Regions from separate parts of the Collimonas rhizosphaerae genome, predicted to be linked through region 2. Evidence: predicted binding sites of a transcription regulator. Region 2 holds the regulator's gene; each other region holds the start of a gene.
What was found. The regulator sigma-54, encoded in region 2, starts transcription at its own class of promoters, with help from an activator protein. The targets are predictions, from matches to a motif close to TGGCANGNAANCTGCTTT.
Positions count from the first base shown of each region.

Region 1 (7,991 bases), on a different contig from region 2:
GAAACTTGTCCAGGAACAGCGTGATTTCCGAAACGTAACCATCATGTCCGGCCTTGTAGGTTTTCGGTTTGCTAAACATATGGCCTCCAGTCCTGATGATTTTTGGACTTCCAGCCGCGTCTTGAGTTTCCTGCTCTTGTATTTAATGGTGCAAGCATGCAGCTTGCAACACTGCGGGAAATTGCCTGGAAGTATAGAAATATTTCAAATGAAAACTAAAAGATATAGTCCGTTCTACGTGCATGTAGCAGTATTTCGTCATATCCATCTGGCAATCTTGAACGTTGCTAGAGCCGCCCAATGATAGGCTGCACCCGTTATCGTCAGAAAACGTCGGTTGTCAAAATGTTATTCAGATGATTGATGGCGTGTGGAGACGTTGTGGTATTTCCATTGGAGATAGTTAGTGGGCAACATTACAAGAGGGGCTGGCAAGCGCCAGCAAATAGTGGATAAGGCGACTGAGCTGTTTTCTGCGCATGGTTTCCATCCTGTCGGCGTGGATCGGATCATTGATGAATCAAACGTGGCGAGAATGACCATGTATCGTCATTTCGCAGGAAAAAACGACCTGATCGGGGAGGTCCTGGGGCAGCGCTTCACTTTCATCGTCGACAGCATCGCTCGGCAGCTGGCGCCGATGGAAGATGCCGGCGCCCGCATCAAAGCCATTTTTGACTGGTACGGAGCCTGGTTTCGCAGTCCTGAATTCGCCGGATGCTTATTCGAGAGGGCGCTTGCCGAATTTGGCACTGCCTATCCTGGCGTGTCGGAAGTGGCAATCCGTTACAGGGTGAAATTGTTCGGGTGGTTTGAAGAATTATTATTGGAGATAGTGCCAGACAAGGCCGCAAAACAGCTGGCCGGCGTGTTTGTGATGCTGCTCGATGGCGCCACGATTGACGCTCGTGCGTTCAACGATCCGTCGGCCGCGGAGCGAGCCTGGCAGGCGGCGGAACTGTTGCTGAACCAGGCGAAGAACGCAGCGCCGCGTCTTTTTGAGCAGGCATAAGATTCATTTATCCTGCAGCGCGCGCCGGTACTGGATCGCCTCCGCCACATGGGCTGCGCCGATGATATCGGCCGCGGCCAGGTCGGCGATGGTGCGCGCCACTTTCAATACCCGATGGTAAGCGCGCGCCGACCAGTGCAGGTGCGCCATCGCGTCGCTCAGCAGTTTTTCGCCGGCCTGGTCGGGCTTGCAGAAGCGGTCGATTTCATTGGCTGACAAGCCATTGTTTTGCTTGCCTTGGCGGACCATCTGCAACCCATGCACTTGCGCCACCCGGGCCGCGATCGCGGTGGAAGATTCGCCATCGGCTTGTTTGAGCAGTTGATCGTGAGGCACGGCCGCCACCTGGATCTGCATGTCGATGCGATCCAGCAGCGGTCCCGAAATCCTGTTTTGGTAACGCAAGATATTGTCGGGCGTGCAGCGGCATGGCTTGGCCGCATGGCCGAGGTAGCCGCAAGGGCAGGGGTTCATCGCCGCCAGCAGCTGGAACTGCGCGGGAAAATCGGCCTGGCGCGCGGCCCGCGAAATCGTAATGTGGCCGGATTCGAGCGGCTCGCGCAATACTTCCAGCACACGCCTGTCGAACTCGGGCAGTTCGTCGAGGAACAAGACGCCGCGATGCGCCAGGGAAATTTCACCCGGACGCGGCGGGCTGCCGCCGCCCACCAGCGCCACGCCGGACGCAGTGTGGTGCGGCGCCCTGTATGGCCGCACCTTCCAGCGCGCGCCGGAAAAACCGCTGGTGAGCGACTGCACTGCGGCCGATTCCAGCGCTTCACGATCGCTCATAGGCGGCAGGATTCCCGGAAAACGCGCCGCCAGCATGGATTTTCCGGTGCCCGGAGGGCCAACCAGCAGCACGCTATGGTTGCCGGCCGCCGCCACTTCCAGCGCGCGTTTGGCCTGCGCCTGTCCTTTGACGTCGCTGAAATCGAGGTAGGGAGGCAGCCGCCGTTGCGGCTCCGCTGTGTGGCGCGACAGTTTTGTTTCCTGTTGCAGAGAGGAAAAGTGAGCGCATACCTGCAACAAACTGTCAGCCGGGAAAATGCAAGCATCGCCAACCAGCGCCGCCTCATCGGCATTGCCGCGCGGCAGGATGAAAGCGCGGCGTTCGCCGCTGTCCGCGGTCATGGCGAAAGTCATCGCCAGCGCGCCGCGTATCGGCCTCAATTCGCCAGACAGCGACAGTTCCCCGGCAAATTCATATTGATCGAGCTGGTCGGACGGCATTTGTCCCGAAGCCGCCAGGATGCCGAGCGCAATCGGCAAATCGAAACGGCCCGATTCTTTCGGCAGATCGGCTGGCGCCAGGTTGACCGTGATGCGGCGCGAGGGAAATTCGAAACGCGCATTTTGCAGCGCTGCGCGGACCCGGTCTTTGGATTCCTTGACCTCGGTTTCGGGCAGGCCGACGATGGTAAAAGATGGCAGGCCGTTGGCCAGGTGGACTTCGACCGTGACCGCGGGCGCCTGCATGCCTGCCAGCGCCCGGCTTCTCAGTACCGCCAGCGTCACTGGCTCGGCATCAAGGGCGTTTCAATTGCGCTTCAAGCTCGGTCACGCGAGCCTCAAGCGCTTCGAGCTTGGCGCGGGCGCTTGCCAGCACCTGGGCCTGCACGTCGAATTCTTCACGCGTGACCAGGTCCAGCTTGGAGAATCCCTGGCCCAGCATGGCCTTGACGTTTTTCTCGATATCCTTGGCGGGAGAGTTTTCGATGGCCTGGTTGATCTTGGCCTGGATGTCGTCAAAAAAGTTGGGTTTGTTCATGATCGGCCCTTCAAGGTAAATAAGAAAAATGATAACCGATACAGGCAAACCCGACATCGGAATTCTGGTCCGGCGGGGCAGTTTAAGCCATAACCACCCATCCTTCCGCCGCTAGAGCTGCTTGCGGTATTGCACGAAACCGGAACGTTGCGCGATGCGGTCGTACAGCTGCATCGCGGTGCTGTTGGTTTCGTGCGTCAGCCAATGCACGCGGGTGCTGCCGGCCGCCTTGGCCTGCGCATAGACATGCTCGATCAGCCGGCGGCCGACGCCGGCGCCGCGCTGTTGCGGCGAGACGTACAAATCTTGCAGGTAGCAGGAATCTTCCACTGTCCAGCAGGAACGATGGAAAATCCAGTGGACCAGGCCGACCGCCTCGCCGCCTGCCATCGCCAGCGCGCCGAACGCCGGTTCCTTCGGATCCAGCAGGCGCTGCCAGGTGACCAGGCGCGTGGCTTGCGGAATATCGACTTCATAAAAATCCTGGTAGCCCTGCCATTGCGGCTGCCAGATGGCGAAATCCTGCTCGCTGAGCGGCTTGATCTGAATCGATGAACGTGGTGCGGATGCCAAGATAACCTCCTGTGGAAATACGATGACGATAAATGCCTGCGGGTGCACAACAGCGTTTATCGTAGCGCCGCAAGTTGGTATCATCAAAGATCCAAGATTGATTATATTTATAGGTCCAATGTGAAGATTGCGCCTCCGCTCCTGTTGATGAACCTCGATCCAGCCGGCATTACGCTGGACGGCGGCAACGGCCTGGCCAAGCAGCTCTACCTGGCGCTGCGCCGGCGGATCCTGGCCACGCCCGGCACTTACCGCATCAAGCTGCCCACTTCGCGCAACCTGGCGCTGGCTTTGCAGGTGTCGCGCAATACCGTGGTGCGGGCGTACGAGCAGCTGTACGCCGAGGGTTACATCAGCAGCAGGGTGGGCGACGGCACCTATGCCGATGGCTTGGCGGCGGCAGTTGTTGCCGAGCCGGATGCGCAGGCCGCGGCAGCGCCCGCCATGCGGCAATCGGCCATGCAGGGGCGATTGAGCGGATATGAGACACGGCGCCGCATGTCGGCCGGGCCGGCGCGCGCGTTCCGGCTCGGGATTCCCGCCTATGACTTGTTTCCGAACCAGATCTGGGGCCGTCTGCAAAGCCAGTTCTGGCGTCGTGCGCCGCTGGCGGAAATGGGTTACGGCGACGCCGCCGGCAACCTGCGGCTGCGCGAGCTGATTGCGGCCTACCTGCGGCAGGCGCGCGGGCTGGCTTGCGAACCGTCGCAAATCGTCATCACGGCCGGAGCGCAGCACGGGATTGCCCTGTGCGCGCAATTGCTGCTCGATGCCGGCGACAAGGTCGCTATCGAAAATCCTTGTTATCCGGCTGCAGCTGCAGCGCTGGCGGTGGTTGGCGCGCAGCTGGTGGGGATTGCCCTGGACCAGGATGGGATGGACACGTCGCAACTTGCGCAGCACGCTGATTGCCGGATGGCGTATGTGACGCCGTCGCACCAGTATCCGCTCGGGGTCACGCTGTCGCTGGCGCGCCGGCTCGAACTGCTAGCCTGGGCCGAGCGCCACAACACCTGGGTCGTCGAAGACGATTACGACGGCGAATATCGTTACGACGGCACGCCATTGGCGCCGCTGGCGGCGCTCGATCGCAGCGGGCGCGTGCTGTATGTCGGCACCTTTTCAAAAATCGCCTTTCCCGGTTTGCGGCTGGGCTACCTGGTGCTGCCGCCCAAGCTGGTGCCGGCGCTGACCGCGCTGCACGCCATGGGCGACCGCCATCCGCCGGCCGCGGACCAGGCGGTGATGGCCGAATTCATCGCGGCCGGTCATTTCCAACGCCACATCCGGCGCATGCGGCGCGCCAGCCGCGCGCGCCGTGACGCCTTGCTGGAAGGCTGGGCGCCATTGTTCGGACAGCAGCTGCCTTTGCCCAAGGTCGCCGCCGGTTTGCACCTGAGCCTGCCATTGGCGAGCGCCGGACAGGAGGCTGACCTGGTGGCCAAGGCCATCGCCGCCGGCGTTGAGCTCAATCCCATGAGCCGGTTCTGCCTGCCTGGGCAAGCAGTCAATCCGCAGCATCGAGCCGGCCTGGCGCTGGGTTTTGCCGGTGTCGACGAAGCGGCCATCGGGCGCGCACTGTTATCCCTGCGGCAAGCCTGGACTTGATTTGTAGCCGACTACAGGGCGTCATGTAGTCTTCTCTTCATATTTTCGCACCAAAATAATGCTCAATTAAATGCGTGCATTATTATGGTGCATTTCCTTGCCGATTTTTTTGTGCAAGAACATCCTGCAGTTAACAATCAGTAAAAGCAGTGAGTAAAACGCCCCACAAGGGGCTGCAGCCATGGAAAAGGAGAGATCGGCGCAGTTGGCATGGGTTCTGCTATGGAAAGTCCGAGGAGTACTGATTTAGCGGTTTTTCATTCAACATACCAACAGGGACATCCATGAAAAAGCTGATTTTAGCCGCAGCAATAGCAGCAAGTTTCTCCGCAGGTCTCGCTCACGCCGAAGACGCCAAGCCGGATAACGAGATCAGTTACAACATTGGCGCGGTCAACGACTACCGCTTCCGCGGCATTTCGCAAACGCGTTTTGACCCGGCGATACAGGGCGGTGCGGATTACACCAACAACCCTACCGGCCTGTATGCGGGCACCTGGCTGTCGAATATCAAGTGGATCAAGGATGCGGTCGACAGCGCCCATACCGGCACCGGCGGCAAGGGCCCGGTTGAATGGGACATCTACGGCGGCAAGCGCGGCGAACTGCCTGGCGGCTTCACCTATGACGTCGGCGGCCTGTACTACTACTACCCGACCAACAACTACAGCCAGATCGGCCGCAACGCCAACACTTTCGAGCTGTATGGCCAGATCGGCTACGGCCCGGCCTATTTCAAGTACTCGCATGCGCTGACCAACCTGTTCGGCACGGTCGACAGCAAGAACAGCGCTTATTACGATGCCGGCGCCAATTTCGATGTCGGCGCGGGCGTCACGCTGGGGCTGCACCTCGGCCACCAGACAGTGGAGCATTTCAGCTTCGGCAGCTACACCGACTGGAAAATCGGCGCCACCAAGACCTTTGAGCAGCTGGCCGGCGTGACGCTGGGACTGGCCTATGTCGGCACCGACGCCAAGGATGGCGCGTACGTCAGCCCGAGCGGCAAGAACCTGGGCCGCAACGGGGTAGTGTTTTCGGTAGCGAAGACCTTCTGACGCATTGGGGACAGAATTACTCTGTCCCCAACTGACCAGGACATGAGCTTAAAGCAAAGCCGGATTACGCAAAACCTGAGTGAGCTGAATTCCTAAATTCGATAAAACAACGAGGCCGACATGAAACTGATTACAGCAATCATCAAACCATTTAAGCTCGACGAGGTGCGCGAAGCGCTTTCGGCGATTGGCGTGCAAGGCATTACCGTGACCGAGGTCAAGGGTTTCGGCCGCCAGAAAGGGCATACTGAGCTGTACCGCGGCGCCGAATACGTGGTCGACTTCCTGCCGAAGACAAAAATCGAAGCAGCGGTGGACGACAGCATCCTGGAACAGGCGGTAGAAGCGATTGAAAACGCGGCGCGCACCGGCAAGATCGGCGACGGCAAGATTTTTGTATTTGATCTGCAGGAAGTTATTCGTATTCGTACCGGTGAAACCGGCAAAGATGCAATCTAAGGGGATAAAAAATATGAACATCAAAAGTACGTTTGCTACGATTTTGGCGGCTTGCTCGCTGATCGCGGCTACTTCCATGTTGCCGGCCCGTGCCGCCGACGAGGCATCGGCAAGCGCTAGCGCAAGCGTGGCAGCTGCCAGTGCGGATGCTTCCACCGCAGCTCCGGCTGCCGCGCCTGCGGCATCGGTTGCTGCGGCGCCGGCAGCGGCCGCTCCGGCCGCCAGCGCTCCGGCTGCCGCCGCGCCTGCGGCGCCGGTGCCGAACAAGGGCGATACTGCCTGGCTGCTGGTATCGACCGCGTTCGTGATCCTGATGACTTTGCCGGGCCTGGGCCTGTTCTACGGCGGCCTGGTGCGCAGCAAGAACATGCTGTCGGTGCTGATGCAATGCTTCACGGTGTTCTCGCTGATCATCGTACTGTGGATACTTTACGGTTACAGCATTGCGTTCACCGAGGGCAATGCCTTCTTCGGCGGATTCAGCCGCCTGTTCTTGCACGGCATGACGCCGGATTCGGTTGCCGCCACTTTCAGCAAAGGCGTGGTAGTGCCTGAGTTTGCCTACGTGGTGTTCCAGGGGGCGTTTGCCGCGATCACCTGTGCGCTGATCATCGGCGCCTTCGCCGAGCGCGCAAAGTTCTCCGCGATCCTGGTGTTCACGGTCCTGTGGTTCACGTTCGCTTACCTGCCGATGGCGCACATGGTCTGGTTCTGGCCTGGTCCTGATGGCTTTACCGACGCCGCTGCTGCGGAAAAACTGACCGCTACCGGCGGCTGGCTGTTCCAGAAGGGCGCGCTCGATTTCGCCGGCGGCACCGTGGTGCATATCAATGCCGCTATCGCGGGCCTGGTTGGTTCGTACGTGATCGGCAAGCGCGTCGGCTTCGGCAAGGAAGCATTCAAGCCGCATAGCCTGACCCTGACCATGGTCGGCGCTTCGCTGCTGTGGTTCGGCTGGTTCGGTTTCAACGCCGGCTCCGCGCTGGAAGCCAACGGCAGCGCCGCACTGGCTTTCATCAATACCTTGCTGGCGACTGCCGCTGCGGTGTTGAGCTGGAGCGCCGGTGAATGGATCGGCAAGGGCAAGCCGTCGATGCTGGGCGGCGCTTCGGGTGCGGTCGCCGGCCTGGTGGCGATTACGCCTGCCGCCGGTTTCGTCGGCCCGATGGGCGCTCTGATCATGGGCTTGCTGGCTGGCTTCATCTGCCTGTGGGGTGTCACCGGCCTGAAACGCCTGCTTGGTGCGGACGATGCGCTGGACGTGTTCGGCGTGCATGGCGTCGGCGGTATCCTGGGCGCATTGCTGACCGGCGTGTTTGCGGCGCCTAGCCTGGGCGGCGTCGGCATCTATGACTATGTCACCAATGCAGTGCTGCCAGACTATTCGATCACTGGCCAGCTGTGGATCCAGTTTGAAGGCGTGCTGACGACCCTGGTCTGGTCGGGCGTGGTGTCGCTGGTCGCATTCAAGCTGGTCGACATCGTCATGGGCTTGCGCGTGACCGAAGAA
Region 1 covers NZ_JBANDC010000006.1:168,197-176,187, reverse strand. Annotated here, with positions in the region: gene V8G57_RS10705 (DUF3460 family protein) at 1-79, opposite strand, end outside; gene V8G57_RS10700 (TetR/AcrR family transcriptional regulator) at 407-1,012, shown strand; gene V8G57_RS10695 (YifB family Mg chelatase-like AAA ATPase) at 1,016-2,530, opposite strand; gene V8G57_RS10690 (accessory factor UbiK family protein) at 2,541-2,783, opposite strand; gene V8G57_RS10685 (GNAT family N-acetyltransferase) at 2,895-3,356, opposite strand; gene pdxR (MocR-like pyridoxine biosynthesis transcription factor PdxR) at 3,504-4,964, shown strand; gene V8G57_RS10675 (TorF family putative porin) at 5,249-6,022, shown strand; gene V8G57_RS10670 (P-II family nitrogen regulator) at 6,143-6,481, shown strand; gene V8G57_RS10665 (ammonium transporter) at 6,501-7,991, shown strand, end outside.
Region 1: the regulator sigma-54 is predicted to act here: its motif matches at 5,171-5,188, upstream of V8G57_RS10675 (TorF family putative porin).

Region 2 (7,991 bases):
GTGGCGTTGTCTTCGGCAAAACCCAGCGCATGCGGGCCGATCAGGATACCCACCGCCAGGTAGCCCAGCATCGGCGGCAAATGAAAGCTGCGAAAAGCCACCACGCCCAGTACGGCGGAGCCAAGCAGCAAGATTGTCAGTTCTAGTCCGGTAAGCATCATTGGTAATTAATTATTTCAATATCAACACATTGTTGCAGCAACGCTAATGCGGGCAGAACTAGGGACAGATTAATTGAAGCCGATCGAGACTGGCAAGTTTTTTGCTTTAGGATTTCGTTTATACTTTCGGGATGAGTCTAACCGATACTAAAATTTTGTCCCAAACCCTGCCCAAGTCATTCGACGCCGGCCGTGCGCTGAAACTTGCTCGGAGCACCCTGCAAATCGAAGCCGATGCCATCATCGCCCTGAAGAACCGGGTTTCCGACGACGTCAACGATCCTTTTGCACAGGCGATTGCCTTGCTGCTCAACTGCAGCGGCCGGGTGGTGGTCTCTGGAATAGGGAAATCCGGCCATATCGCCCGCAAGATCGCCGCCACGCTGGCCTCTACCGGCACTCCAGCCCTGTTCATCCATCCGGCCGAAGCGGCACATGGCGACCTCGGCATGGTGACCGAGGACGATGCGTTCATCGCCATTTCGAATTCCGGCGAAACCGCGGAGCTGATGGCGATCGTGCCGATCATCAAGCGCATGGGCGCCAGCCTGATCGCGATGACCGGCAACCAGGACTCGGCGCTGGCGCAACTGGCCAATGTGCACCTGGATGTCAGGGTCGACCAGGAAGCCTGTCCGCTGAACCTGGCGCCGACCGCCAGCACCACCGCGACGCTGGCGATGGGCGACGCCCTGGCGGTGGCGCTGCTGGACGCGCGCGGCTTCCGCGAAGAAGATTTCGCCCGCTCCCATCCCGGCGGCGCGCTCGGACGGCGCCTGCTGACCCACGTGCGCGACGTCATGCGCAGCGGCGAAGCGATTCCGGCCGTGACCGCGGACGTATCGCTGTCGCTGGCGCTGCTGGAAATCACCCGCAAGGGCATCGCCATGACCGCCGTGGTGGATGAAAAATTCCATGCCATCGGCGTCTTTACCGATGGCGACCTGCGGCGGCTGATCGAACAGGTGCAGGATTTCACCAAGCTCACGATCGCCGACGTCATGCACGCCAACCCGCGCTCCATCGGCCCGGACCAGCTGGCGGTCGACGCGGTGCACATGATGGAGCAATTCCGCATCAACCAGCTGCTGGTCACCGACGCCACTGGCATGCTGGTCGGCGCGCTGCATATCCATGACCTGACGCGCGCCAAGGTAATCTGATGAATATCCAGGCCAAGCACGGCGACAGCACCAACCTCGCCGACCTGACAGCGCGCGCAGCGCGGGTGCGCCTGATGATTTTCGACGTCGACGGCATCCTGACTGACGGCGGCCTGCTGTACGGCGCCGACGGCGAACAGCTCAAGCGCTTTAACGCGCTCGACGGCCACGGCATCAAGCAGTTGCAGCAGAGCGGCGTCGCCACCGCCATCATCAGCGCGCGGCAGTCGGCGATCGTCAGCCGCCGCGCCAGCGACCTTGGCATCGCTCATGTGCAGCAAGGCGTACATGACAAGCACGCGGCATTTGTCAAATTGCTTGCACAGCTGGGACTGGCGCCGGATGCCTGCGGCTTTATCGGCGACGATGTGATCGACTTGCCGATCCTGTCGCAGGTCGGTTTTGCGGTCAGCGTTCCCAACGGCCATCCCGATGTCCGCAGCCGCGTGCACTATGTCACCCAGGCCAGCGGCGGCCACGGCGCCGCGCGTGAAATCTGCGACCTGATCATGCAGGCGCAAAATACCTACGCAGCGACGCTGGCGTCGTACCTGCGCACCACACCGCAGGACATTGCATGAAAAACCTGCGCTCCACCTACCGCTTCCGCTTCCTGCTGCTGCTGATATTGTTCATCTTGCTGGCGCTCGGCAGTTTCTGGCTGGTGCAGGTGATGCACCAGAATACCGAAGACCTGCTGCCGAAGGCGGCGCGCACCGAACCCGATTATTTCGTCGAGCATTTCAATTACGTGCAGATGTCGCCCACCGGGCAGCCGCGCTACAACATTTCCGGCGACCGGCTGACACATAATCCAGGCGACGATTCGTTCGATGTGCAAAAGCCGCTGATCCACAGCCTGGACAAGGAAAAACCGCCGATGAACCTGCGCGCCGACCGCGGCAAGATCGAAGACAACAACAGCAAGGTGCATCTGTACGGCGACGTCAATGCGGACCGGCCGAAGACGCCGCAGGCCGACAATTTCCACTTGAAATCCGAATACCTGCTGCTGCTGCCCGACGACGACGTCATGCAGTCCGACAAACCGGTGGAGCTCACGCTGGGACAATCGGTATTGCATGGCACCGGCATGGATTTCAATAATTCCACGCGTGTACTGAAACTGTTCAGCAAGGTCCACGGCGTGTTTCCGCCCAAACCTCGCTGATCCAGGCAAACAGGCCATTTTATGCACACCGTTCTATCCTTTATCCAGGATTTTTCATGAAACGACTATTTTTCATATCCCTGCTGTTGCTTAGCGCCATAGGCGTGGCGCATGCAGAAAAAGCAGACTCCGAAAAACCGACGCTGATCGATTCCGACCAGCTCACCTATGACGACGTCAAGCAGGTCAATGTCGCTACCGGCAACGTGGTGCTGACGCGCGGTACGCTGCTGATGAAAGCCGACCGCGTGGTGGTGACTACCGATCCGTCCGGCTACCAGTTCGCCACCCTGTACGCAGATCCCGGCAAGCTCGCCACGTTCAAGCAAAAACGCGACGGCGGCCCCGACCTGTGGATCGACGGCCATGCCGAACGCATCGAATACGACGGCAAGACAGAAATCACCAAGCTGTTTTCCAAGGCGCAGATGCGCCGCCTGCAAGGCGACAAACCAACCGACGAAGTGAACGGCGAATTCATTTCCTACGACAGCCGCACTGAATTCTATTCGGTCAACAATACCGTCAACGGCAACAGCCAGGCAGGCGCCGGACGCATACGCGCCGTCATCCAGCCGCGCCCGAAAGCTCCGCAATGACAGCTCCCAGCACCCTGATCGTCAAAGGCCTGCAGAAAAGCTACGGCGCGCGCCAGGTAGTCCACGACGTGTCGCTGACAGTGCATTGCGGCGAAGTGGTCGGCCTGCTGGGCCCCAACGGCGCCGGCAAGACTACTTCTTTCTACATGATCGTCGGCCTGGTGCCGTCGGACGGCGGCGAGATCGACCTCGACGGCGTCGACATTTCACGCTTGCCTATCCACCGGCGTGCAGTGCTCGGCCTGTCGTACCTGCCGCAAGAGGCATCGGTGTTCCGCAAGCTGACGGTGGAAGACAATATCCGCGCCGTGCTGGAACTGCAGCGTCCCAACGGCAAGCCGCTCACCAAGGCTCAAATCGACGAGCAGCTGCAGAAGCTGCTGCACGAGCTGCAAATCGAAAAGCTGCGTGAAAACCAGGCGCTGTCGCTGTCGGGCGGTGAACGCCGGCGGGTCGAAATCGCCCGCGCGCTGGCCACCAATCCCCGCTTCGTCCTGCTGGATGAACCGTTTGCCGGGATCGATCCGATCGCCGTGATCGAGATCCAGCGCATCGTCCGCTTCCTCAAGGAACGCGGCATAGGCGTGCTGATCACCGACCACAATGTGCGCGAAACACTGGGCATCTGCGATCGCGCCTACATCATCAACCAGGGCAGCGTGCTGGCCAGCGGCAGTCCGGACGACATCATCGCCGACGAGTCGGTGCGGCGCGTATACCTGGGCGAGCATTTCCGCATGTAGCTTCATCGAGATATGCCCGAACGGTCGGGGGCAAGGGAATGCGCCGCGCTGCGGCAGCCTGCCCCGAATAAAGAAATACCAGTGAATTGTCTGCACGGAAGCCATGAAACAATCACTCCAGCTACGCACCTCGCAGCATCTTGCGCTGACACCTCAGTTGCAGCAGTCTATCCGGCTGCTGCAATTGTCCACGCTCGAACTGCACCAGGAGCTGGAACAGATCCTGTCGGACAATCCCCTGCTGGAGCGGGTCGACGACCCGCTCGACAATTCCGTACGCTTGCTGGCGGACGGCGCCATCAGCGGCACCGCGTCGACCATGGATGCCCCGGTGGGCGACAGCGAAGTGAGCAGCTCGCCGAGCGAAAGCGAAACCGGGCTGGACACGCCGCCGGCCGCCGAGAGCGGCCCGGAAAGCGGCGACAGCGAATGGAGTTTCGACGATGTCGCGCGCAGTTCAAAAACCCCGGATGACGAAGATGCGCGGCCGCAGCTGGAAGCCCACGAATCCACCTTGCGCGAACATCTGCTGCAGCAGATGCGCGAAACGCTGCACGACTTGCGTGACCGCGCCCTGGTCGAGCTGACCATCGATGCGCTGGACGACAACGGCTACCTGGAAGAATCGCTGGAAGAAATCCTGGAGCGGCTGCCGCCGGAACTGGAAATCGCCATCGAGGAATTATCGACGGCGCTGAAGATGGTGCAGAGTTTCGACCCGGCAGGCGTCGGCGCCCGCAATGCGGCGGAATGCCTGAGCTTGCAGATCAGGCGTTTTATCAAAGTGCCATTTGTCACGCGCCGGCTTGCATTGGCGATCGTGCAAGATCACCTGATGCTTTTTGCGCAACGCGATTTCAATAAAATCAAGAAGGCGCTCGATTGCGACGACGAAGACCTGCGCGAAGCGCAGGCAGTCATCAAGCAGTGCAATCCGCACCCCGGCGCGCCGTTCGCCGCCAACACTTCCGACTACGTCGTGCCCGACGTGATCGTCAGGCGCAGCAAGCAGGGCTGGCAGGTCATGCTCAACAATGACGTCATGCCAAGGCTCAGGGTGAATGTCCTGTATGCCAACATTCTGAAGCAAAGCAAGGGCGACGGCGCGCTCACTTCGCAGCTGCAGGAAGCCAAGTGGCTGATCAAGAATATGCGGCAGCGCTTCGACACCATCCTGCGCGTGGCGCAAGCCATCGTGGAACGCCAGAGGAATTTCTTTTCGCACGGCGCGGTGGCCATGCGGCCGCTTGTGTTGCGTGAAATAGCTGATACACTGGGACTACACGAGAGTACTATTTCTCGTGTAACCACTCAGAAATACATGCTCACTCCCCACGGGATGTTTGAACTGAAGTATTTCTTCGGCAGCCATGTTGCTACTGAGGCAGGTGGAGAGGCTTCCTCAACGGCAATCAGGGCACTCATTAAGCAATTGATAGGAGCGGAAGATACAAAAAATCCTTTCTCTGACAGCAAGATTGCCGACATGCTTGCGGAACAAGGTATGGTGGTAGCCCGCCGCACCGTCGCAAAATATCGCGAAGCACTGAAAATTCCGTCTGTTAATTTACGCAAGGCCTTGTAGTTCTTCTGGTTTGATTGTAAAGCTTACCCTTGCTGTGTCCAGACGAAGCGGGTTTCATTGGTTCTTGCCAGGACTGTCTGTTTTCGGACCGTCCGCCTAAAGATCCTGCGTATCCAGCTCCGGACCGCCAGCAATATTCTTGATAGGAGCGCTGTATGAACTTCACCATCAGTGGGCATCACCTCGAGTTAACCCCTGCCATTCGCGAATACGTACAAAGCAAACTAGAGCGTATCAAACGCCATTTCGACCAGGTCATCGATATCAGCGTGATCCTGACGGTCGACAAGATTACTGAAAAAGAAAAACGCCAAAAAGCGGAAATCAACCTGCGCGTAAAAGGAAAAGATTTGCATGCCGAAAGCATTGCCCACGATCTTTACGCCGCCATCGACGCCCTGATCGACAAGCTCGATCGCCAGGTGATCAAATACAAGGACAAGATGCAAGACCACCAGCATGATGCCATCAAGCACCTGCCGGAAGAACTCCCCGCCGCGACCTGATCCGACCTGCGCGAGCTGTGTGGCTCGCGCCAATAAATGAACAAGGGCGCAGTCAATGCGCCCTTTGTTATTGTCAAACCATATTATTGTTTATCGCTGCGGCGCGTCCTTATTTCAATGCGCCGAACACCTTGCCGATAATCGCGCTGCCGGCGCCGACCGGATCCTGCCGTATCGCTTTCTCTTCGTCGCCGATGATGGTGTACAGGCCGTCCAGCGCACGCTGCGTGACGTAACCTTCAACGGTGCTTTGCTGGGCTGGCACCATGCCGGTCTTGCCGACTTGCCCCATGACCGAATTGTATTGCGCCGACAAGCCGTTGCGGTCGGTCACGCCTTTGACGATAGGCAGGAATTTCTGGCCCAGTTGCGCCGAAGTCTTTGCCTTGAAGAAGTCTGTCACCGAAGTATCGCCGCCGGTCAGGATGTTTTTTGCATCCGTCACCGACATCGATTTCACTGCATTCAACAGCAGCGGCTTGGCCAACGGCACTGCCTGTTCCGCGGCATGGTTCATCGACACCACCAGGTCGTCCAGTTTCTGTCCCTGGCCGGTCATCCTCAAGAGCGGCATGGCTTTATCGAGCACGCTGGGCAAGCCGATCTTGACCTTGTCGTTGTTCAGGAAGCCATTCTCGACGCCCAGTTTGGACACCGCGACATCCGCGCCTTTTTGCAGCGCAGCTTTCAGGCCGCTGCTGGCGTCCTGGTTGCTCAAGTCGCTTAAGGACAAGGCAAGCGCGGCGGAAGCGGTTACTGCCAGGGTCAGGGTCACTGCTGTTTGGTATACGCGGCGCATAACGATCCTCATGAAATGATTGGAAAACGACAAAGTCTACCCTAACTTGTTGCGTTTAGAGCAAGGGACCGGAAATCCCTGTGGTACGCATGTCAGAGATGGCCTTCGTCTACCAGGAACAAACGCCTGTGCTCGCGTATCGCGTAACGGTCGGTCATGCCGGCGATGTAATCGGCGATCGCGCGCGCCTGCGGGCTTGCTCCGGCCGTGCCGGGCTGGCCCAGCTGATAGTCGGGCGGCAGCAAGGTCGGCTCGGCGCTGAAACAGGCATACAGTTCGGCGACGATGCGGCGCGCCTTGGCCGTCATGCGATTGACCAGGTAGTGGCGGTACAGGTTTTCGCGCAAGAAGCGCTTCAGCAGCGCTGCCTGTTGCGCCATGCCGTCGGAAAATGCAATCAGGGGCGGCGCATTGCGCACCTCGTCAACGCTCTGCAGGCGGGCATCCAGGATGCGCTGCTGCGAGGTCTGGATCAGGTCGGTGATCAAGGCGTTGATCATGCGCCGCACCGTTTCATTGATCGCGCGGCGCCCGCCGAGGCCAGGGTACAGCCGCTCGACCTCGCGGCTGTGGGTTGCATAAAAATCTATCTGGTTCATCTGCTCCAGCGTCAGCAGGCCCGAACGCAATCCGTCGTCGACATCGTGGTTGTTGTAGGCAATCTCGTCGGCCAGGTTGGCGACTTGCGCCTCCAGGCTCGGCTGCTTGCGCTGGATGAAGCGCTCGCCGATATCGCCCAGCTTCCTGGCGTTGGCCAGCGAACAGTGCTTCAGGATGCCCTCGCGGGTCTCGAACATCAGGTTCAGGCCGTCAAAAGCGCCGTAGCGCTGCTCCAGCTTGTCGACCACCCGCAGGCTCTGCAGGTTGTGTTCGAAGCCGCCATGCGCCTCCATGCAGTCATTCAGGGCATCCTGGCCGGCATGGCCGAATGGCGTATGCCCCAGGTCGTGGGCCAGTGAAATCGCCTCAACCAAATCTTCGTTCAGTTGCAGGTTGCGCGCAATCGAACGGGCGATTTGCGCCACTTCAATGCTGTGCGTCAGGCGCGTGCGGAACAGGTCGCCCTCATGGTTGACGAAAACCTGGGTCTTGTATTCCAGGCGGCGGAATGCGGTGCAATGGATGATGCGGTCGCGGTCGCGCTGGAACTCGCTGCGGGCGCTAGGTGGCGTTTCCTCGAACAGGCGTCCTCGCGACAGCCCAGAATGTGCGGCATAGGGGGCGAGAGGTTGAGCGAGAAGCGCTTCCGGGTTCATCGCGGCAA
Region 2 covers NZ_JBANDC010000004.1:280,550-288,540, forward strand. Annotated here, with positions in the region: gene V8G57_RS07600 (monovalent cation:proton antiporter family protein) at 1-158, opposite strand, end outside; gene V8G57_RS07605 (KpsF/GutQ family sugar-phosphate isomerase) at 293-1,324, shown strand; gene V8G57_RS07610 (KdsC family phosphatase) at 1,324-1,905, shown strand; gene lptC (LPS export ABC transporter periplasmic protein LptC) at 1,902-2,495, shown strand; gene lptA (lipopolysaccharide transport periplasmic protein LptA) at 2,552-3,094, shown strand; gene lptB (LPS export ABC transporter ATP-binding protein) at 3,091-3,837, shown strand; gene V8G57_RS07630 (RNA polymerase factor sigma-54) at 3,941-5,422, shown strand; gene hpf (ribosome hibernation-promoting factor, HPF/YfiA family) at 5,578-5,928, shown strand; gene V8G57_RS07640 (DUF4197 domain-containing protein) at 6,038-6,727, opposite strand; gene V8G57_RS07645 (deoxyguanosinetriphosphate triphosphohydrolase) at 6,820-7,983, opposite strand; gene aroKB (bifunctional shikimate kinase/3-dehydroquinate synthase AroKB) at 7,980-7,991, opposite strand, start outside.

Region 3 (7,991 bases), on a different contig from region 2:
CCGACTTGCCGGCCTTGGCCAGTTCGGCGTGCAAGGTCATGGCCGCTTCCACCGCGGTCTGCGAATGGAATTCGGCCGGGAACGAAATCTTGAACAGCACGTTTTCCATCACGTACGATTCATACTTGCGCTGGAACTTGAAAGGCTGGCCTTTGAACAGCACATCGTAGAAGCCCCAGGTCTTGGCGGTCAGCACCGACGGGTAGCCCATTTCGCCGCTCTTGGCGATCAAGGCCAGGCGCACCGCGCGCGAGGTGGCGTCGCCGGCTGCCCAGGATTTGCGCGAACCGGTGTTCGGCGCATGGCGATAGGTGCGCAGCGACTGGCCGTCGACCCATGCCAGCGATACCGCATTGAGGATTTCTTCGCGCGTCAGGCCCATCATTTCGGCCACTACCGCGGTCGACGCAACCTTGACCAGCACCACGTGGTCGAGGCCGACCTTGTTGAAAGAATTCTCGAGGGCGATGCAACCCTGGATTTCGTGCGCCTTGATCATCGCGGTCAGCACGTCCTTCATCTTCAGCGGCTTCTTGCCGGCGGCGATGGCGTTGCGCGAGAGCCAGTCGGCGGTAGCCAGGATGCCGCCCAGGTTGTCGGACGGATGGCCCCATTCCGCTGCCAGCCAGGTGTCGTTGAAATCCAGCCAGCGGATCATGGCGCCGATGTTGAAGGCGGCCTGGATCGGATCGAGCTGGAACTGGGTGCCCGGCACTTTGGCGCCGTTAGGCACCACGGTGCCCGGCACGATCGGTCCCATCAGCTTTTTGCAAGCCGGATACTCCAACGCTTCCAGGCCGCAGCCCAGGGTATCGATCAGGCAGTTGCGGGCGGTATCGTAGGCTACTTTGGATGTGATCTTGTATTTGGTCACGTAGTCGACGATATCGACCAGCACTTTGTCGTATTTTGGGCGGACGTTGGAGATGTGAGCGGACATTGTTTTCCTTGATGATGAAAAATTAAAACGAACAATTACAACCAAAAAATTAAAGCAGAAATACCCAGCCGCTCCTGCAACGCCGTCCCGGTTCAGGGCATCAGCGCAGCTTGCACTCGTTGGCCAGTTGCTGTCCCAGCTTGGAATTGAGCAGCATCGACTTGGCCGGGATCTGGATCCACACCAGGCCGCTGGCCTTGTCTTCCAGGCGCACCGCGCCGGTGGTGGTGCTGACCGTGGTCATCGGATAGCTGCGGCCTTTCCAGGTCAGCTTGACGTCGCTGCCGGCGCCGGCCAGGTCGACCCGGTTGCCCAATTCGCAATAGAAATTACCGGTCAGCAGGCTTGCCGACGGCGCCGGCTCCAGCTTCAGGAGGTTCGGCAAAGCCGGGGCCGGCTTGGTATCGGCCAGCGGCACGCTGGAGCCGCAGGCAGCCAGCAAGGCGGTAAGTGTCAAAGCGGAAGCGATACGGTAAGTATTCAATGCGTTAAAAGCGATCATATGGTCCCGGCCCTAAGGCGTTAATTGAGTAAGCAGCGGATAGTTTCCATCGCTTACGCGATGGAAACATCTATTGGCTCGCTCCTGCGCCAGTATTGCCATTTTGCATACGGGCGCTATTTGCGTTTGCCAATCGGGACAAATTTTAAATCTTCTGGGCCCACATAATTCGCCGATGGACGAATAATCTTGTTGTCTATCCTTTGCTCGATAATGTGCGCCGCCCAGCCGGAGGTGCGGGCAATCACGAACAACGGCGTAAACATGGCGGTCGGCACACCCATCATGTGATACGAAACGGCCGAAAACCAGTCCAGGTTGGGGAACATTTTCTTGATGTCCCACATCACCGTTTCCAGCCGCTCGGCGATATCGAACATTTTCAGGGAGCCGGCATCCTTGGACAGGTTGCGCGCCACTTCCTTGATCACCTTGTTGCGCGGATCGGAGATGGTATACACGGGATGGCCGAAGCCGATCACCACTTCCTTGTTTTCGACGCGCTTCTTGATGTCGGCTTCTGCCTCGTCCGGGTTGTCGTAGCGCTTCTGTATCTCGAATGCGACTTCGTTGGCGCCGCCGTGCTTGGGGCCACGCAAGGCGCCGATGGCGCCGGTGATGGCCGAATACATGTCGGAGCCGGTGCCGGCAATCACGCGGCCGGTAAATGTCGACGCGTTGAATTCATGTTCGGCGTAGAGGATCAGCGAAGTGTGCATCGCCTGCTCCCACAGCGCGGACGGTTTTTCACCGTGCAGCAGGTGCAGGAAATGGCCGCCTATCGATTCGTCGTCGGTTTCGGTTTCGATGCGCTTGCCGTTGTGGCTGTAGTGGTACCAGTACAGCAAGACGGAGCCGAGCGAGGCCATCAGGCGGTCGGCGATATCGCGCGCACCAGGCGTATTGTGGTCGTCTTTTTCCGGCAGGACGCAACCCAGCGCGGAGACGCCGGTGCGCATCACGTCCATCGGATGCGATGACGCCGGCAGCCACTCAAGCGCCGCCTTGACGTTGGCCGGCAGCCCGCGCAGGGCTTTGAGCTTGGTTTTATAGGCATTCAGTTCAGCGCTGGTGGGCAGTTTTCCATGCACCAGCAAATGCGCGATTTCTTCAAATTCGCAGCTGTCGGCGATATCCAGGATATCGTAGCCGCGGTAGTGCAGGTCGTTGCCGGTCTTGCCGACGGTGCACAGCGCGGTATTGCCGGCGGTGACGCCGGACAGGGCTACCGATTTCTTGGGCTTGAAGGTTGCCGCTGCTGCAGGCTGTTGCTCACTCATGTGTCGTGCTCCTATGCGATTTATTTGACCAGGATTCAAATACAGGATGCCGGTTATTTCGCCTTCTGCTGCGCAAACAAGGCATCCAGTTTTTGCTCGAATTCGTGATAGTTGATGCGTTCGTAAAGTTCGGCGCGGGTCTGCATGGTGTCGATCACGTTTTTCTGGGTGCCGTCGCGGCGCAGCGCGGTGTAGACGTTTTCGGCAGCCTTGTTCATTGCGCGGAAAGCTGACAAGGGATACAGCACCAGGCCGACATCGGCGGATTTCAGTTCATCGACCGTGAACAGCGGAGTCGCGCCGAATTCCGTGATGTTGGCCAGCACCGGCACCTTGACCGCCGCCGCGAATGTCTTGTACATGTCGAGCTGGGTGATCGCTTCCGGGAAGATCATGTCGGCGCCGGCTTCGACGCAGGCCACCGCGCGTTCCATCGCAGCTTCCAGGCCCTCCACCGCCAGCGCATCGGTGCGCGCCATGATGACGAAGTTGTCGTCGGTGCGGGCATCGACGGCAGCCTTGATGCGGTCCACCATTTCCTGCTTGCTGACGATTTCCTTGTTGGGCCGGTGGCCGCAGCGCTTGGCGCCGACCTGGTCTTCGATATGCATGGCGGCGGCGCCGAACTTGATCATGGCCTTGACCGTGCGCGCCACATTGAAGGCGGAAGAACCGAAACCGGTATCGACATCCACCAGCAGCGGCAGGTCGCAGACATCGGTGATGCGCCGCACATCGGTCAGGACGTCGTCCAGGTTGGAGATGCCGAGGTCCGGCAAGCCCAGCGAACCGGCTGCAACGCCGCCGCCAGACAGGTAGATCGCCTTGAAACCGGCGCGCTTGGCCAGCAAAGCGTGGTTAGCGTTGATCGCGCCGACCACCTGCAACGGCGATTCGTCACGAACGGCCTGCCTGAATGCAGCGCCTGCGGAATATTGCGTCATATCGTCACCTTGTCTCGAACAGGTTTCATGGGGAAACCGATACAGCAATATTGCAATCGCCATGCCATGGCCGGCATGAACCGCGGCAATTCCCCGTCCGTTTCCCAGGCTGCGACGACTATTTATTTGGAATCAGGGACTTGCGTGGATCGCCTCGGAGTCATCGAGCGATTGCATTGCTGTCCTCGATGTTCCATACTATGTTTCAAATTGATCCATGAAACATTAATGAAACATCATTGAAACACCGCTACAGCAACAATGAAACCTCGATAACATGGCCCGTCCCCTGCCCTCTCCCGCCAGCAACCGCGACAACAACGACCTGCCGGTCATCTGGACCGTCTCGGTATCGCGCCTGTTCGACCTGTTCCGCGACATCACGCTGGAATTCGACCACCAGGCTAATATCGCGCCTATCCAGCTGGGTTTTGAAGACGCGGTCCAGCACATCCGCGAACGGCTGGCGACCGAACGCTGCGACGCCGTGATTGCCGCCGGCTCCAACGGCGCCTACCTGAAGAGCCGCTTGTCGGTGCCGGTCATCATCGCCAAGGCCAGCGGCTTCGATGTGATGCAGGCGCTGGCCCGCGCCCGCAAGATCACGCCGCGGGTCGGCGTCATCACTTACCAGGCGTCGATGCCGGCGCTGGCGGAATTCCAGGCCGCATTCGACCTCAGCATCGAGCAGCGCAGCTACGCCACCGAAGAAGACGCCCGGGCCCAGGTCAGCGATTTGAAAGCGAGCGGCATCAAGGCGATAGTGGGCGCCGGCCTGATCACCGACCTCGCCGAAGAAGCCGGGCTGAGCGGCATCTTTGTCTACTCCGCCGCATCGATCCGGCAAGCGTTCAACGATGCGCTGGAACTGGCGCGCCTGACTCAACTCCAGCTGGAATCGACCGGCGGCCGCAGCTATCCGGTCAGCGACACGCTCAGGGCCAAGCACGGCATCAGCGATTTGCGCGGCGCGTCGGACGCCATGGAAGCGATACGCAGGTCGGTGACGCTGTTTGCGCGTTCGCCGGCCAACGTCCTGATCCATGGCGAAACCGGCAGCGGCAAAGAGCTGGCGGCGCAGGCGATCCACCGTGAACATCCGCTGGCGCAGGGCACGGCCAGCGGCCGCAGCAGCCGTCCTTTTGTCGCGGTGAACTGCGGCGCGATTGCAGAATCGCTGCTGGAATCCGAGCTGTTCGGCTACGAAGAAGGCGCCTTCACCGGCTCGCGCCGCGGCGGCCGCGCCGGCCTGTTTGAAGCGGCTCACCGCGGCACCCTGTTCCTCGATGAAATCGGCGAAATGCCGCTGGCGCTGCAAACCCGGCTGCTGCGCGTGCTGGAAGAGCGCGAAGTGGTGCGCGTAGGTTCTACCCGCCCGATCGCGGTTGACGTCCGCATCATCAGCGCCACCCATTGCAACCTCGAGGAAAGAGTGCGCGACGGCCGTTTCCGCGCCGACCTGTTCTATCGCATCGGCGTCCTGCGCCTGGATTTGCCGCCCTTGCGCGCGCGCCCGGAGGATTTGGTGGCGTTGGCGGAATGGTGCCTGAAACAGGCGCTGGCGTCGCTGGATGTGCGGCCGCACGCCAATCTCCACGCCGAAGTCGTGGCTTGCGCGCCGCTGCTGGAAAGTTATGCCTGGCCCGGCAATGTGCGCGAACTGCGCAACCTGATGGAACGCGTGGCGCTGTTCCTGGCGGCCGAGCCGCTGCGTTCGCTGACGCCGGCCTTCCTGCTGTCGGCGGCGCCGGAACTGGCGGCCGCGAACAGCAATGCGCCGCCGGCGGTTGCCATGCCGGCGGTGGCGGAATCCGCGGCGCAGGTGCTGGCAAGGTTCGAGGGCAACCGTGCAGCTGCGGCCCGGTACCTGGGCATCAGCCGCACTACCCTATGGCGCAAACTGAGGGAATCGCAGGATAGCTAAGCACCATCCTGCCCGGCTTGCCGTCAATCGTCTTTTGCGCCGGCTATGCCTAATTCCTGGATCTTGCGCGTGATGGTATTGCGTCCGATGCCAAGGCGTACCGCCGCATCGTTCTTGCGTCCGTGGGTATGGCGCAAGGCGATCTTGATCAGGGCCGATTCAAACTGCCGTCCCAGCACATCCATCACGTCGGCGTCGCCATTGCTGAGCATCTGGGCCGCTTCCGTCTCCAGCAGGGCAATCCAGCTTTGCTTTTCAAGCGGCCGTTCGCCGGCGCCCGCAGCTTGCGCCGCCGGCGCCAGGATTTCAGGATAGTGCGCGGCAGCGGCCGGCGCCGCCAGATGCGGATCGAACGCTACCGGCCGGCTGGCCGGGCTTTCCAGCTGCATGCTCTGGTCGCGGCCGCCGACCAGGTCTTGCGGCAGGTCCTTGATCTCGACCGTCTGGCCGGGCGCCATCACGGTAATCCAGTTGCACAGGTTTTCCAGCTGGCGCACGTTGCCTGGCAGGTCCAGGCTGCTCATGAAGCGCATGGCGTTATCGGAAACCCGCTTGCTTTCGACGCCCAGCTGCTTGGCGCTCTGGCTCAGGAAGTAGCGCGTCAGGATCGGGATGTCTTCGCGCCGCTCGCGCAAGCTCGGCAAACGCAGCCTGATCACATTCAGGCGGTGATACAAGTCTTCGCGGAATAGTCCCTCGCGTACCCGGGTTTCCAGGTTCTGGTGGGTGGCGGCGATGACGCGGACGTTGGCTTTCAGGGACTGGTGGCCGCCGACCCGATAGAAATGGCCGTCGGACAGCACGCGCAGCAGGCGCGTCTGCAGGTCGAACGGCATGTCGCCGATTTCATCGAGGAACAGGGTGCCGCCTTCAGCTTGTTCAAAACGGCCGCGGCGCGATGCCTGGGCGCCGGTAAATGCACCACGCTCGTGCCCGAACAATTCCGACTCCAGCAAATCTTTCGGAATCGCCGCGGTATTGAGGGCGATGAACGGCTGCGACGCGCGCGGGCTGTGCTTGTGCAAGGCGCGTGCGACCAGTTCCTTGCCGGTGCCCGATTCGCCGGTGATCAGCACCGTCACATTCGATTGCGACAGGCGGCCGATGGCACGGAACACGTCTTGCATGGCCGGCGCCTGCCCCAGGATTTCCGGCGTCTCGGCAGAGGCTTGCTCGACGTTGGCCTCGCGCAAGCTTTCTTCCAGCGCGCGCCGTATCAGTTCGACCGCCTTGTCGACATCGAAAGGCTTGGCCAGGTATTCGAAAGCACCGCCCTGGAATGCGGCAACCGCGGAATCCAGGTCGGAAAAAGCGGTGATGATGATCACCGGCACGCCGGGAAACTTGGCTTTGACGGTTTGCAGCAGCTCCAGGCCGGAAGCGCCCGGCATGCGGATATCGGAGACCAGCACTTGCGGCGTGCTCGATTGCAGTGCTTCGATCGCATCGCGCGCATTGGAGAAACTCTTGGTGCTCAGGTTTTCGCGGGCCAGCGCTTTTTCAAGCACCCATCGAATCGATTCGTCGTCGTCAACAATCCAGATTGGTTTCATGTGTTTTGTGCTGCGCCAGGAGCGCAGTCCGTTAAACTATTTATCAGCGCAATGACGGCCTCGCTGTTACAGCCTGTCAACTACTTGCAGGCACCGTTTGCAGGCAGCCATCAAGGCAGAGGTATCAGGATTCTGAAATCTGTATATCCCGGCCGGCTTTCGCATTCGATGACGCCCATGTGCTGTTGTACAAAGGTTTGCGCCAGCGTCAAACCCAGGCCGCTGCCGCCGTCGCGTCCCGACACCAGCGGGTAGAAAATGCGTTCTTGAATCTCGGCCGGGATGCCAGGTCCATTGTCGATGATATGCAAGTCTAGTGCCAGCCGGTAACGCACCTTGGCCAGCGTCACCTGGCGCACTACCCGGCTCTGGAAAACCAGCTCGGCATCGCCCGCCTTGATGCGCTCCTGCAACGCTTGCGCGGCATTGTGCGCGATGTTGAGGATGGCCTGGATCAGCTGTTCCTTGTCGCCGCGGAACTGCGGGATCGACAGATCGTAATCGCGCTTGATGCTCAGGCCGCTCGGGAATTCGGCCACGATCAGGCTGCGCACCCGCTCGCATACCTCGTGGATATTGACGTCGCCCACGATCTGCGCCAGCCGGTGCGGCGCCAGCAGGCGATCCACCAGGGTCTGCAGGCGATCGGCTTCCTTGATGATGACTTGCGTGTATTCGCGCAATTCCTTGACGTGGCGCTCCGGCAGTTCGAGCTCCAGCAGCTGGGCGGCGCCGCGGATGCCGCCCAGGGGATTCTTGATTTCATGGGCCAGGTTGCGAATCAGTTCCTTGTTGACCTGGCTCTGGTCGATCAGGCGCTCCTCGCGCTCCAGCTTGAGCTGCTGTAC
Region 3 covers NZ_JBANDC010000005.1:97,526-105,516, forward strand. Annotated here, with positions in the region: gene V8G57_RS08630 (bifunctional 2-methylcitrate dehydratase/aconitate hydratase) at 1-940, opposite strand, end outside; gene V8G57_RS08635 (hypothetical protein) at 1,041-1,442, opposite strand; gene prpC (bifunctional 2-methylcitrate synthase/citrate synthase) at 1,559-2,722, opposite strand; gene prpB (methylisocitrate lyase) at 2,776-3,666, opposite strand; gene prpR (propionate catabolism operon regulatory protein PrpR) at 3,944-5,590, shown strand; gene ntrC (nitrogen regulation protein NR(I)) at 5,614-7,143, opposite strand; gene glnL (nitrogen regulation protein NR(II)) at 7,254-7,991, opposite strand, start outside.
Region 3: the regulator sigma-54 is predicted to act here: its motif matches at 3,716-3,733, upstream of prpB (methylisocitrate lyase).